Regions from separate parts of the Bellilinea sp. genome, predicted to be linked through region 1. Evidence: riboswitches for the same ligand, from Rfam matches in the RefSeq annotation. Region 1 holds a riboswitch; the other holds the start of a gene.
The links. A riboswitch is a leader RNA that binds a small molecule or an ion and turns the genes downstream of it on or off. The one in region 1 is predicted to bind S-adenosylmethionine.
Positions count from the first base shown of each region.

Region 2: another riboswitch for S-adenosylmethionine. It lies ahead of metK (methionine adenosyltransferase); the one in region 1 lies ahead of metH (methionine synthase).

Region 1 is NZ_JBRCOK010000090.1:1,201-9,063, reverse strand. It holds gene ACWIZX_RS09175 (bifunctional homocysteine S-methyltransferase/methylenetetrahydrofolate reductase) at 1-1,719, opposite strand, end outside; gene metH (methionine synthase) at 1,729-5,247, opposite strand; SAM riboswitch class I at 5,313-5,429, opposite strand; gene ACWIZX_RS09165 (hypothetical protein) at 5,596-6,000, shown strand; gene selA (L-seryl-tRNA(Sec) selenium transferase) at 5,993-7,402, shown strand; gene ACWIZX_RS09155 (M24 family metallopeptidase) at 7,386-7,863, shown strand, end outside.
Region 2 is NZ_JBRCOK010000069.1:23,184-31,046, reverse strand. It holds gene ACWIZX_RS07545 (cysteine hydrolase family protein) at 1-53, shown strand, start outside; gene thrS (threonine--tRNA ligase) at 207-2,018, shown strand; SAM riboswitch class I at 2,116-2,235, shown strand; gene metK (methionine adenosyltransferase) at 2,314-3,546, shown strand; gene ACWIZX_RS07530 (DNA translocase FtsK 4TM domain-containing protein) at 3,598-6,003, opposite strand; gene ACWIZX_RS07525 (DnaJ C-terminal domain-containing protein) at 6,234-7,187, shown strand; gene ACWIZX_RS07520 (S1C family serine protease) at 7,292-7,863, shown strand, end outside.

The DNA.
Region 1 (7,863 bases):
AGCAGCAATACGATCATGAATTTCCTGTGGGATGTTCACACCGGGCACTTCATGTTGTAAAAAGGCGGCATGGCGCGCAGAAACCAACGGCAAAACGCCCACCAGTAATGGGGTATGGAAGTGTTCAATTTCACTTTTGATACGTTCCAGAAAACTCACAGCCGGCTTCAGGTCATAAATGGGCTGCGTCAAAATAAAGTCAGCTCCGGCGTTCAACTTGCGGCGCAAATTTTTTAGCTCGCTTTCCGGGTTGGAAGGAGTCAGGTTGAGCGCACAACCCACAAAAAAGGAAGTTGGCTGCCCAATATCAACTCCCGCATGATCCACGCCGGCATTGAAGCCCTGTTTGATTAATTTAATTAAGCCGGAAGGCACCAGATCGTAATTATCCATTGCGTCCGGGTAATCTCCAATAGCGGTCGGGTCTCCCATCACCACAAACACATTTCGAACACCCAGCGCATGAGCTGCCAGCAGATCTCCCTGAACCCGCAGCAAATTACGCCCCCGCGTGGGAAAATGCAGCACCGTTTCAATTCCAACTTTCTCCTGAATCAAACGGCATACCGCCCACGGGCTCATGCGCATCCTTGCCATGGGACTGTCAGCCACATTGATAACGTCCGCACCGGCCTCAGCCAGCAGACTGGAACCAGCCAGCAATTTTTGGGTGGTCAAACCGCGCGGAGGATCCATTTCAACCGCCACCACAAAGCGGCCGTCCATCAGTTTTTGTGCCATCTGTGTGGGGGCCTGACTTTCCTGACTGGCTTCTTCCCTTTCAACCACTGCTAACGAAAAACCGTTGCTAAACTTTTCCAGTGGACGGGTTTCAATGGCCTGACGCATGACCGAAATATGCGCCGGTGTTGTCCCGCAGCAGCCGCCAACCAGACTGGCGCCGGCCTGCCAGAAGGCCAGTGCATACTCCCCGAAATACTCAGGCGAAGCCGGATACATAATTCGCCCGCCAACCTGTTCGGGCCAGCCAGCATTCGGCATCACCGAAAAGCGTGCCTCCGGCAAAGCAGCGTGCATTTGTTTGAGGATGCGCAGGATTTGATTTGGCCCGCCCGAGCAGTTGATTCCAATCACATCCGCCCCGGCTTCTTGAATGCCGCGCGCTACCTTGATCGGGTCATCTCCGAGCAATGTGCGGTCATCGCGGGTGAAAGTCATCGAGGCTACTACCGGCACATGCGGGTTAATCTGCCGCGCCGCGGAAATTGCCTCGCGTATTTCATATAAATCTGTCATCGTTTCGATGATCAACAGGTCAACCCCTGCCTCGATCAATGCGGCAATCTGTTCAGCAAATACCTGCCGCGCCTGTTCCGGCTGCACTCGGCCAAAGGGAGCCAGGCGCACCCCCAACGGTCCAACATCCCCGGCAATCAATACGTCTTTGAAAGACGCCATCACCACCCGCCGCGCCAGTTCCACTGCAGCGGCGTTGATTTCGGCAACCTGATGTTCCAATCCGTGATGCGCCAGCTTGAAGCGGTTGGCCCCAAAGGTGTTGGTCTGAATGATCTGAGATCCGGCATCAATATATTCGCGGTGAATGGCTGCCACCAGCGCCGGATCGGTCAGATTGAGTTCGTCAAAGCAGCGTTCAAATGAAACGCCGCGCTGATTGAGCAATGTTCCCATTGCCCCATCGGAAAGCAGAGGACGTTGATTGGTTTGCAGTAAATCCAGAAATTTTGAGTCTTTCATCTTACACCTCTAAGCCCGCATGAGTTGTTCGACCCGGCTCTCACCCACATTGAAGTACTTCGCCTGCGGGTGATGGACAATGATCGCAGCCGTAGATTGCTCCGGCACCAGTTGATAAGCCTCCGTCAGGCGCATCCCCAATTCGGATTCAGCCGGTAAGAGCGAGAAAACCTTTTGATGATCGGACAGGTCGGGAATGGCAGGATAGCCCCACGAGTAACGCTTACCCTGTCCTGCCGGAAGGCCCAGTTCGCGGCGGATATGGCGGTGCAGGTACTCTGCAGCGGCTTCTGCCGTTTGAACCGCCAGCCCGTGAACGAAATAGGCTTCGCTGTAATCCCCTTTGGATTGCAGTTCCTCAAAGCGTTGAGTAGCTCCTTCGCCCACTGTCACAACCTGAAAAGCCACCACATCCATCTGTCCGCTTTCCAGCGGGCTGAAGTAATCGGCAAGGCATAAAAATTCCCCATTGGACTGACGCGGGAAGGAAAAACGTACCAGTTCAGCCGGGCTGCCCTGTTGAACGCTGCCCGGTTCATACACAATCAAATCATTGCCTTCCGCCTGCGCCGGAAAATATCCATAAACACCCTTCGGTTTCAACCAGCCGGTACGGATGGCATCTCGTTTCATCTTTTCAAGCCGTTCTTCATAAGTGCGCTGCAGTTCTTCCCACGCTTCGCCATGCGTGTTCTTTGCTCCCCACGAAAGGCGGAACAATTCATTCTTAAACAGGCATTCAAAGACCGCTTCCAGCGGCATACTGCGCACCACCCGCACCCCCCACGACGGCGGACGGGGTATGCTGACGGCCGGCGAAACGGAAGAGCGACGAACATTCACCGGACTTTCCTCCGTTGCAGTTTGGCGGCCCAGTTCAATCTCCGATTCGCGGCGGATGGTTTCCAGCAACTTTTGGCGTTCTTGCGGGTGCACCAGCGCGTCCATGGTTGCCAACCCTTCAAACGCATCTTTGCAATAGAATACCCCGCCGGGATAAAGATCTCCGCTCTCGGTCATCAAAATGCGGCGTCCAAAGCGGCGGTTAATCGCCGCTCCGCCAATCAGCACTGGAAAGTTCAAACCACGGCGGTGCAGCTCGTTTACGATCAACGGCATTTGCTTGCTGGTGCTGACCAGTAACGCACTCAAACCAATTGCCGTGGCATTCACCTCCACCGCTTTGGAAATGATTGTTTCAGCCGGCACCTGCTTGCCCAGATCTATCACCTCGTAGCCGTTATTCACCAGAATTGTCTTGACCAGATTTTTACCGATGTCGTGCACATCTCCATATACCGTCGCCAGTACCATCAACCCCTTGCTGACACCGGCTTTCTTTTCGAGGTAATTTTCAAGGTGGGCAACCGACTTTTTCATCACCTCAGCCGATTGCAGTACAAACGGTAAAATCAACTCGCCGCTGCCAAATTTATCCCCAACCTCCTTCATCGCCGGCAGCAGCACATTATTGAGAATGTGAACGGCGGTTTCATGCCGGGTTGCGTGCATTCCGCGTTGGATAATCTCATCAATATCCGCCTCCACCCCCTCCTTCTGACGGTGCAGAATGCGCCAGTGCAGCCGCTGTTCGGCGGTCATCGCCTGTAATGCCGCCTGAGTTTGGGATGTTTTACCCTCACTTTCGGCCCCGCTTCGCTCGATATGAGCGATGAATCGCTGCAGCGCATCCGTACGGCGGTTGAAAATCAAATCCTCAGCAAGCGCACGCTCTTCATCCCCAACTTCAGCGTACGGCGTAATATGGGCAGGGTTCACAATGGCCATATCCAGTCCGGCCTGCACACAGTGAAAAAGCATGACGCTGTTGAGAATCGCCCGGGCACGCGCTCCCAGACCAAACGACACATTGCTGACACCCAATGAGGTCAGCACACCCGGCAGCTCGGTTTTAATGCGGCGAATGCCCTCAATCGTTTCAATGGCAGAGGTGGCAAATTCCGGATCGCCGGTAGCCAGTGTAAAGGTCAAAGCATCAAACACCAGATCGGCAGGGCGTAATCCATGTTCTTCCACGGCAATTTGATAAATACGGCGCGCCACTTCCAATTTGCGCCCGGCCGTTTTTGCCATGCCCTGCTCATCAATGGTCAATACAATCACAGCGGCATTGTACTTGCGGGCCAGTGCAAACACACGATCCGCCTTTTCCCTTCCGCCTTCCAGATGGGTGGAATTGATCAGGCAGCGTCCTGGCGCGGTTTGCAAGGCGGCTTCCAGCACATCCGGCTCGGTGGTATCAATCACCAGCGGTACACGCACCGCCGGCGCAAGTTTCTTGATCACCTTGCGCATCGTTTCCACCTCGTCAGCTCGTTCAGTCAATGCCACACAAACATCCAGGCCGTGCGCTCCGGATTCGACCTGTTCGTAGGCAATTTCCAGAAGATCATCGTAACGTTCTTCCAGAATCAACTTCTTGAACTTGCGCGAACCCTGCGTGTTCAGACGTTCGCCAATCAAAAAGGGGCGCGGTTCCTGCAGCATGGGCTGCGCCTGCATTGCCGAGGCAAGGCGCGGGATATGCACTTGAGGACGCGGCGGGCGCGGTTTGTGGCCAACTTTTTCGACCAGCAGACGCAAATGTTCCGGCGTGGTACCGCAGCAGCCGCCAACCACGTTAACGCGGTGTTTCTCAACAAATTCTGCCAGCGCTTCGGCAAACGGCTGCGGTTCGAGGGGATAGACTGCCTGCCCGTCCACATTCAACGGCAGACCGGCATTCGGAATACAGGAAACCGGCAGCGGGCTGATTTCGCCTAAAAATCGAATCGGCTCGCGCATGTGTTCCGGCCCGGTCGAGCAATTCATGCCGATCACATCAACAGCCAGGCCTTCCAATATCGTTTCTACTGCGGAAATATCGGTTCCCAACAGCATCCGCCCGGAAGTATCCAGCGTCACCTGCGCTTGAATCGGCAGGTAAATACCGGTATCCGCAAAGGCGCGGTGAATCCCTTCGATGGCAGCTTTTACCTCCAAGATATCCTGCGAGGTTTCAATCAAAAGCAAATCCACCCCGCCCTCGATCAATCCGCGTGCCTGCTCGCGGAAAACTTCGGCAAGGTCTTCAAAGGTTACATCGGATAACTCCGGATCATCCATCGAAGGCAATTTGCCGGAAGGACCAATGGAACCCGCCACAAAACGCGGGTGATCCGGCGTGCTGTATTCATCTGCAAGCCGGCGCGCCAGCGCAGCCGCTGCCCGGTTAATTTCCGGCACCCGATTCTGAAGGCCGTATTCGGCTAAGGTTATCCGGTTCGAGCGGAAGGTATCCGTTTCGATGACATCCACACCTACTTCCAGAAAAGAGCGGTGCACCTGTTCAACCGCCTGCGGATAGGTAATGACCAGATAATCATTACAGCCCATGGTTTTCTCACCGCCAAAATGCTCGGCGGTCAGGTTCATTTTCTGCAAACTGGTGCCCATTGCCCCGTCGAAGACCAGCACACGCTTTTCAAGAGCATCCAGATAGCGGCGATTGGTGTAGTTTCGTTGCATGAGTTTACCTCCAAAGATATAAAAAAACCTCTCTGGACGAGAGGCACATCATTCCGTAGATCGCTCTCTCATCTTCCAGAATCATCGCAATTTGCGGATTCTGCCGGAGTTGGCACCTGCTGATAGTTTCAGCGGTTGCCGAGGCTTCGTCGGGCCGGTCCCTCCACCTCTCTGGATGAGCGCCGGGATTGTCCCGGTCAATCAGTTATCACAAATTCTACCACATTTAGTAAAAATTACAATCTGCATGTCCAATTTTCAAAATCTGGTCCGCTCTGTGCAACCTGCTCAAAAAATCTTCCCTCGCTCTCGAACGGATAGGATATAATTTTTTGCAGAGGTAACATCGTGGAAAAACAAAATCTTCCGCCTTTCATCCCTTTTCTGGCTTCGGCATTAATTTTGGCCGCGATGGGTTTAGCCGGGCTATTCCTGCTTTTCAACCTGACCTTGCCCACTTTGGCTCCGCGCTGGCTGTTCTTTTTCCTGACCACCATCACCGCCAGCGGTCTTTCACTGCCGGTGATTTATTTTCTTCACTGGCGTTTTCCCAGCCCTACACCGGTTACCGCCGGTATCATCGTTCGACAGGCAATTTGGGTTGGTTTGTATTTCGATTTGCTGGCATGGTTCCAAATGGGCCGCTTTTTGACCCTTCCGCTGGGATTTGCTCTCGCAGCCGGACTCGGCGCGATTGAATTTGCCATCCGCCTTGCCGAACGCAGCCGTTTTGTTGCCGGTGAAAATGAATGAGCTTCGCAGCCTGCCCTCGGTTGACCGGCTATTGCAATCCCCACAAGCCGGGCAGTGGATTGCCTACTACGGCAGGCCCTTAACCCTGAGCGCCATTCGCACTGCTCTGGAAACCATCCGGCAAGGGATGAGAGAATCTCCCCTCACTCCAAACACAGAGCATCTCCTCAGTTTGGTGGAAGAAAACCTCATCCAGTGGACACAATTAACCCTGCAGCCGGTCATCAACGCTACCGGCGTAATCCTCCACACCAACCTGGGACGCGCTCCGCTCAGTCGGTCGGCGCTGCAATCCATTCAGACCTGTGCCAGCAGTTACAGCACGCTGGAATTTAATCTGGCCACCGGCAAGCGTGGCAAGCGCGAGGTTCATGCGCAACAATTTCTAACCCGCCTGACCGGCGCAGAAGACGCCCTAGTGGTCAATAACAATGCCGCTGCCGTTCTGCTGGCATTGAGCGCGCTGGCACGCCGCAAACCGGTCATCATCTCGCGCACTCAACTGGTTGAAATCGGCGGCGGTTTTCGCGTCCCGGAGGTGATGAAGCAATCCGGGGCAAAGTTGATTGAGGTTGGCACGACCAATCGCGTCCACCTGACCGATTATGAAAATGCCTTGCAAAACTACCCCGGCGCGCTGGTGCTCCACGCCCACCACTCCAATTTTCGCCTGATCGGCTTCGCCAGCGAACCGGAGCTAAGCAGCCTTGCCCAGCTGGCACACCAGTACCACACCATCCTCATGGATGATCTCGGCTCCGGAGCCTTACTGGATACCGCCGAATTTGGGCTGGCGCACGAACCTACTGTTCAGGAGTCCCTGCAAGCCGGTTGTGATCTGGTTTGCTTTTCGGGCGATAAACTGCTCGGCGGTCCTCAAGCCGGCATTCTGGTCGGGAAAGCTGAACTGCTCACCAAAATCAAAAAACATCCCCTCGCCCGCGCTGTGCGGGCAGATAAACTTTGTCTGGCTGCCCTCTCAGCAACCTTGCTTCACTATATCAAAGACGAGGCCCTGAGCGAGATTCCCATCTGGCAGATGATTGCCACCCCGCCGGAGGAAATTCACCGGCGCGCGCTTGGCTGGCAGACTCACCTGGGATTCGGTGAGGTCATCAGCGGGTTTTCGACCATCGGCGGCGGTTCTTTGCCCGAAGAGCATTTGCCTACTTACCTGCTTGCCCTTCCGGTTCCCGGCTGCGACCGATTTCTTGCCCGCTTGAGGGAGGGCAGCCCCGCCATCATTGCACGCATAGAAAACGAACAGGTACTGCTTGACCCGCGCACCGTTTTACCTCATCAAGATCACAGCCTGTTGATCCGGTTGAAAGATCTCCTGAACAAATCCTACTTAATCCCACACTCTGATCAAACCGAGGAGCCCAATGAAAACCCAGATTGATACCCTCATGCAAGAACACCGGATAGATGCTCTGTTGGTTACCGGCAGCGCCATCCACAATCCGGCCATGGTTTACCTGACCGGCGGCGGGCACATCACCAGCGCGGACCTGGTCAAACCCCGTCATCAACAGGCCATCTTGTTTTGCGGACCTATGGAACGCGATGAAGCCGCCAAAAGCGGCCTGTCTGTCCGCCTGTATTCAGATTACCCTCTCAAACCGCTGCTGGAACAGGCCGGGCAGGACTATACCCGCGCCCTCGCCATGCGCTACCGCCAGATGTTGAGCGATCTGGGGTTGAATCGCGGGCGGGTTGCGCTTTATGGACAGGTCGAAATTGGTCCAATCTTTGGCATTCTCAAAGAATTGAGCAATCTGCTCCCCGAGATCGAGTGGGTGGGATTCGCGCGGGACCCGATTCTCATGCCAGCAATGATGACCAAAGAACCACAGGAAATAG
Region 2 (7,863 bases), on a different contig from region 1:
TCCTCTATCACATGGCGCTCAATGGCATTGAGGTGGTTGCCTGCCTCCAGTAACCCTGACAACAGCAAGTTTCCGGTTTTACCCTCTATGGGTTGGGCAGTAAAATGCTCAACCCAAAACGTTTAAGTGGCTGGAATCCAGCAAAAATTTGTCCATCGAAGGTGGTTGGCTTTTTGATATAATAAGGTACTTCGTGGAGGTGAAGTATGGATCAGAACAATCAAGAACGATATGAAGACAGTGAGTTATACCGCATCCGTCACTCGCTGTCGCACATCATGGCGCAGGCAGTCCTGGAAATGTTCCCGGAAGCCAAATACACCATCGGTCCGCCGGTAGAAAACGGCTTTTACTACGATTTCGACCTGCCGCGCACGCTCACTCCCGAAGACCTGGAAAAGATCGAAAAACGTATGCGTCAGATTGTGGCTGGCAAATATGATTTTGTCCGCAAGGTGGTCAGCGCTGACGAAGCCCGTAAAATTTTCGCCAATCAGCCCTATAAACTGGAACTGATCAATGATCTGGAGCGCGGAGAAACCGATGAGCACGGTCAGCCCCTGGACGAGAAACCGGAAATCTCCATTTATACGCACGGCAATTTTGTGGACCTGTGCCGCGGCCCGCATGTGCAAAACACTTCGCAAATCAACCCTTCAGCATTCAAACTGATGAGTGTAGCAGGCGCATACTGGCGGGGTGATGAGAAAAACCCGCAATTGCAGCGCATCTACGGCACCGCCTGGAAGACGAAAGAAGAATTGGATCGTTACCTGCAAATGCTGGAAGAAGCCAAAAAGCGCGATCACCGCAAACTGGGCAAGGATTTGGAGATTTTCATCTTTGATGATGAGGTCGGCCCCGGTTTGCCGCTCTGGCTGCCGCGCGGAGGAATCATTATTGAAGAACTGGAAAAACTGGCTAAGGAAGTGGAAGAACAGGCCGGTTACCAGCGGGTGCGTACCCCGCACCTGACCAAAGAGGACCTCTTCCTGCGCAGCGGACACCTGCCCTACTATGCCGAGAGCATGTACCCGCCTATGGAACTGGAAGGGGTGCGTTATTATGTCAAGCCGATGAACTGCCCCTTCCACCACAAAATCTATGCTGCCAAACCGCGTAGTTACCGCGATTTGCCCATCCGCCTGGCTGAATATGGCACCTGCTACCGCTATGAGAAAAGCGGCGAATTGTTTGGGTTAATGCGGGTGCGTTCCATGCAGATGAACGATGCCCATATTTACTGCTCGGAAGAACAATTTGAGCAGGAGTTTCTGGCAGTGGTTGAGTTGTATTTGAAATACTTTGCCCTGTTTGGCATTGATCGCTATGTGATGCGGCTGAGCACCCATCATAAGCGCGGACTGGGCAAAAAGTATGTGGATAACGAACGCCTGTGGTTGAAGACCGAAGAAATGGTGCGCAGCGCCATGCGCAATGGCGGAGTGCCGTTTGTGGAGGCGGCTGACGAAGCAGCCTTTTACGGCCCAAAGATTGATGTGCAAATCTGGAGTGCCATCGGGCGCGAATTTACGCTGGCAACCAACCAGGTAGATTTTGCCGTGCCGGAGCGCTTTAACCTGACTTTCATCAACCGCCATGGGGAAGAGGAAACCCCGCTGTGTATTCACCGCGCGCCGCTCAGCACGCATGAACGCATGGTCGGCTTTTTGCTGGAGCATTATGCCGGCAATTTCCCGGTCTGGCTTTCGCCGGATCAGGTGCGCATCATCCCGATTACCGACTCGCATAATGAATATGCCCGTCAGCTGGAGCAGGAAATGCGCGCGGCCGGCATTCGCGCCGAAGCCGATTTAGGCCAGGATCGCATGAATGCCAAGATCCGCTCAGCGCAACTGCTCAAAATCCCCTATATGGCCGTGGTTGGTGATCAGGAAGTCAGCACGCGCACGATTGCCCTGCGCCGCCGGGATGGCAGTCGGCAGAATGATGTGCCGGTAGAAGCCTTCATTGAACAGGTCAAGGAGCGCATCCGCACCCGCTCGGCAGAATTATGACGCATTCTGGCGAAATTGAAAGGTCAAATTGGTTGACATGTACTTCAACCTGTGTTAATATCTGCCCCAGAACAATTGAATAAGCCCCCAAAAGGCGCTCTTATCCAGAGAGGTGGAGGGACCGGCCCTGCGAAACCTCGACAACCTGAAAACCTGCTGTTTGGAAATGGGTTTTCAAGGTGCCAAGTCCGGCAGAAAGAATTCTGGAAGATGAGAGGGCACTTCTTTTAGAAATAGAAAGTTGCCCCTTGAGGCCAGAAGGGGCAACTTTATTTTACAGGAGGAAACAATCAGAATGAACACCACTTTTATGAACTCGCCGCGTTACCTGTTTACCTCTGAATCCGTAACAGAGGGACATCCGGACAAATTGTGCGATCAGGTCAGTGATGCGGTTTTGGATGCCTGCCTGGAGCAGGACCCTTACTCGCGTGTGGCCTGTGAAGCGGCGACCAAAACCGGCTTTGTGCTGGTGTTTGGTGAAATTACCACCCGCGCACAGATTAATTTCGATGAATTGGTGCGCCGTGTGGTGAAAGAAATCGGTTACGACCACAGCGACAAAGGCTTTGACGGCAATACCTGTGCAGTCCAGGTTGCCATTTCAAAGCAGTCCGGTGATATTGCCATGGGGGTGGATAAAGCCCTGGAAGCCAAAACCGGCACGATGTCGGAAAAAGAAATCGAATCGGTGGGAGCCGGCGATCAGGGCATGATGTTTGGTTATGCCTGCAACGAAACCCCCACCCTGATGCCCATGCCGATTTATCTGGCACACAAACTGACCCGCCGGCTGGCAGAAGTGCGTAAAAATGGCACACTGCCATGGCTGCGCCCGGATGGCAAATCTCAGGTTACCATTGAATACCGCTTTGGCCGTCCTTACCGCGTGGATACGGTGCTGATCAGCACCCAGCACGCACCAGAAATCTCGCAGGAAGAAATTTATCAGGCAATTACCCAACATGTCATTTACCCGGTGCTGCCGCCGGAAATGGTGGATGATCAATTGAAAATTTACGTCAACCCCACCGGTCGTTTTGTGATCGGCGGCCCGATGGGCGATTCGGGTTTGACCGGCCGTAAGATCATTGTGGATACCTACGGCGGCATGGGGCGGCACGGCGGCGGTGCCTTTTCCGGTAAAGATCCGACCAAGGTGGATCGTTCGGCAGCCTATGCGGCCCGCTGGGTTGCCAAGAACATTGTCGCTGCCGGGCTGGCCGAACGGGTTGAAATTCAGGTTGCCTATGCAATTGGGGTTGCCCGTCCGTTAAGCATTAATGTGGAAACCTTTGGCACCGGAACAATTCCGGATGAGGAAATTGCACAACTGATCAGCGAACATTTTGATTTGCGCCCCGGCGCAATTTTGCGTGATCTTGACCTGCGCCGCCCGATTTACCGTCAGCTGGCTGCCTATGGTCACTTTGGACGGGATGATCTAGACCTGACCTGGGAGCGTACCAACAAGGTGGAAGAATTAAAGCAGGCCGTGGCCGCCAAACTGGCAACTGCGGCGGATTAGGTACCGGATCCGGTTGAATTGGAGGACACCCGTCAGAGATGGCGGGTGTTTTTATTTTTCGGCCGGCGGGGCAGTTTGGCCGTAATCCAGCACCTCGCGCACCTGCGAATTGGGCAAAGCGGGCGAGATGATGCCTTTCTCTTCGAGGGCATCAATCAGGCGGGCGGCGCGGGTGTAACCGACTCGCAGGCGGCGCTGCAGCATGGTAATCGAAGCGCGTCCTTCGCGGCGTACCAGTTCTATGGCTTCTTTCAGCAATGGGTCACCGCCGCTGTCCTCGTCATCCCACAGCGGAGTTTGTTTGAGCGGAATGCCGGCGGGCAACAAATCTGCAGTGGCGGGGGTTGTGCTTTCGCCGCCGCTTTTCTCCCGAACCAGCGCTGCCTGTGAGCGCCAGTAATCCACCAGCCGTTGAATCTCCACATCTGAAACAAACACACCCTGTAAACGAACCGGAGCGGCGGCATCCGGGGCTTGAAAGAGCATATCACCGCGCCCCAGCAGCCGTTCGGCACCGGGCTGGTCGAGGATGACCCGGCTGTCCACCGAGGATGCCACCGCAAAGGCGATGCGCGCCGGGAAGTTGGCTTTGATTAAACCGGTCACCACATCCACCGAGGGACGCTGAGTGGCAAGAATCAGATGAATGCCGGTAGCCCGCGCCAGCTGCGCCAGGCGGGTGATGGCACGTTCGGTTTCATCGGGAGCGAGCATCATCAGGTCAGCCAGTTCGTCAATCACCGCCACCAGGTAGGGCAGCCGTTCGGTGGGGTGGCGGGCGTTGAAGTCCTGAATATTGCGGGCGCCGCTTTGTGAGAATTTGTGATAACGGGCATCCATCTCTCGCTGCAGCCACTGCAGTGCGCCAATCACCCGTTCGGTATCCACCACGACGGGCGCAAGCAGGTGGGGAATGCCGTTGTAGCCGGTCAGTTCCACCCGTTTGGGGTCAACCAGAATCAGGCGCATATCGGCAGGGGTATTATTCAGCAGCAGGCAGGTGAGAATGGAATTGACACACACCGATTTGCCGGAGCCGGTTGTTCCGGCAATCAGCAGGTGCGGCATCGCGGCCAGATCCACCGCTACCGGCTTTCCGGCGACATCCTTGCCGAGCGCAAAACGCAGCACCGAACGAATGCGTTTGAACGCCTCGCTTTCAAGGACTTCGCGCATCGAAACCCGGCTGATTTCGGTATTGGGCACTTCAATGCCCACGTAAGCCCGTCCGGGCACGGGCGCCTGAATGCGGATGCGGGGTGCCGCCAACGCCAGCGCCAGGTCGTCGGCCAGTGAGGCGATCTTGGATACCCGCACGCGAGTTCTGCCGGAGCGGGTTTCGATAAAATCCGGCTCAACGCCAAACCGGGTCACCGTCGGCCCGCGCGAAATATCTACCACGTGGGCGGGTGCGCCAAAGGATGCCAGCGTTTCTTCGATCAATTTGGCGCGTTCCTGTTCCAGATTGGTCTGCTGGGCGGCAGGCGTGGCCGGGTCGAGAATCGAGTCAACCGCCGGCAATTCCCAAATAAATGCGGCAGCGCTGGCGGATGTTTGGTGGGAGGGAGAGGTGACAACATTGTCGGCATGCCCGGCCGGCTGGGGTTGCGGTGCAGGCGGGGCGGGTTGCGAGGTTGCTGTCGAGGAGGCGGCTCTTTCCCGCCGCGGCGGGGTTGAACGCTGGGGCGCTGCCGGCGGCAGGGGTTGAAATTCGGGTGGGAGTTCTTCGGATTCGCTTTCTTGCATGGAGTCGCGCGGGCGGCTGGCAACCGCCTGACGGATTCGTTGTTGCATGCCGCTGAATAGCGGCGAAATGCGCCGCATCAATTCCGGGATGGAAAGATCAAAGGTGAAAACCAGTGCAATCATCAGCCATGCCAGCAGAACGATGAGCGCCCCTGCAACCCCCACGCTGGAAGTGAGCAGTCGCAATAAAAAACCGCCAAGGATACCTCCGCCTTTGCCCAATTCGGCCAGCTCCATCTCGCCGCCGGCAAAAAGGTGCATCCATGAGAGGAGGTTGAGGTAAAGCAGCAAACCACCGGTCAATCGTTCAGCCGAAAGGCGCGGCAGTCGTTCAAAACTGCGGAAAACCAGCCATAGACCAACGGCAATGAACAAGAGAGGCAGAAGATAGGCGCCCCAGCCGGTGATGCGTGAAAGGAAGGAGATCCACGCGCCGGTAATCGTTGAGCGCTGCGAAGAGAGCAGACTGAGCAGGGTCAGCAAGCCAACAAAAGCCAGAAACACCCCCAGCAAATCTAATTTTCGATCCAGCGAAAGAGAAGGAAGGGATAATCCGCCGGAGCTGCCGCTGCTCCTCACGGAGCGTGAGCGGCTGGCTGACGGTGAGTTTCGCTCCGGCTTACGTTTGATTGGACGCTCTGCCGTTTTGCTGCGCCCGCGCGCAGGAGATTGGGGGGCGGTTTTTCGGCTCTTGGAAGGATGTCTTGCCAATTCAAGCCACTCCATTCGGAAAAGGTGTTCTATATCCATTATAGCCGGAATCGCTCAAAATGCTGGCAGATGAGGGCGACAATTGACCCGAATCATCTCGCCCGTTGTGGGCATTGAAGATGCCTGAAAGCACTTGAATTGTTAGCAAAATATTCAAAGTCTGTAAGAGTTCCATTAGAGGTCTTACAAATCACTTGACTTGTGGTATTCGGAAAGAATAAAATGAAAGCATGGAATATAAGGACTATTACAAAATTCTGGGTGTTTCAAAAACAGCCAGCGAAGAAGAAATCAAAAAAGCCTACCGCAAACTGGCCATGAAGTTTCACCCGGACCGCAACCCCGGTGACAAGAGCGCGGAAGAAAAGTTCAAAGAGATTAATGAGGCCTATGAAGTTCTTGGCGACCCGCAGAAACGCGCTCGATATGACCAGCTGGGTGAATCCTACCGACAGTGGCAGCAAATGGGTGGGCAGCCGGGTTCGTTCAACTGGGAGCAGTGGTTCACCGGAGCTCCGGGCGGGGGGAGAACGGTGCAGGTGGACATGGAAGACCTGTTTGGCGGGATGGGAGGATTTTCCGATTTCTTCAGCGCAATTTTTGGCGGGATGGGCGGAGAAACGGTGCGCCGCACCACGACCAGTCGCCGCACCCGTCAGCCCCAGGCCTTTGAATATCCGGTGCAAATCAGTCTGGAAGAGGCTTACCGCGGCACCACCCGTCAAATTCAGGTGGACAACCGCCGAATCGAGGGCAAAATTCCGCCGGGCGCTCAAACCGGCACCAAAGTGCGCCTGCCGGGCGGCGGTCCAATCGGTGCAGATGGACAGAAAAGCGACCTGTATCTGGTGATTGAAGTACTGCCTGACTCGCGTTTTGAACGCAAAGGCAATGACCTTTACACCGAGGTGGCGGTAGATTTGTACACGGCTGTGCTGGGCGGTCAGGTGCGGGTGACAACCTTGAGCGGAGAGGTCATGTTGACCATTCCGCCCGGTACCCAACCGGGACAGAAAATCCGGCTGGCAGGCAGGGGCATGCCCGTCTTACGCAATCCGCAAACTTTTGGGGATTTGTACGTCACGGTCAAGGTGCAGCTGCCGCGGCAGTTGACCGAGGAGCAGCGCCGCTTGTTTGAGCAATTACGCGCTTTGGAAAGACAAAAGTCGGCTGCCCGCGCCTGAACAGCAAACAGGCGGGAAGTGAATCGCGCAGGCAAAGTCCTGCCGGTGCAAGCACAGCCCGCCCAGTATCACCGAAGACTTAACAGGTAATCGAGAGGTACAATATGAACAAAAAAACCATTTTACTCGCTTCGCTGATCATTCTCCTCACCACGGCTGCTTGCGGGTTTACGTTTCAGATTCCACGCTTTTTCGGTGAAGAATCCCCTGCACCGACAGTAGAAGTTCAAAGAGCAACTTTGCCGGTCAGCCCGCAAATTACCCTGCCGGCGGTTCCGACCCTGAGTGCGCCTCCGGATATTTCAGCTTTGAGTTATGCGGAGCGGGATGCTGTGTTGACCTCGCTCTATGAGCGGGTTTCTCCGGGGGTGGTTTCTCTGTTGGTGGAAAATGGACAGGGCGGCAGCACCGGCTCCGGTTTTGTGATTGACCGACAGGGACACATTGTGACCAATTACCATGTCGTTGAAGGCGCAACCGATGTGGAGGTGGATTTCCTCTTTGGGTTGAAAGTGCGCGGCAAGGTCATCGGTACGGATCTGGATTCAGATCTGGCTGTGGTCAAAGTGGATGTGCCGGAAGATGTGCTTGTCCCGCTCCCATTGGGAGATTCGGACCAGCTCAAAGTTGGGCAAACCGTGGTTGCAATTGGCAATCCCTTCCAGCTCAACGGCAC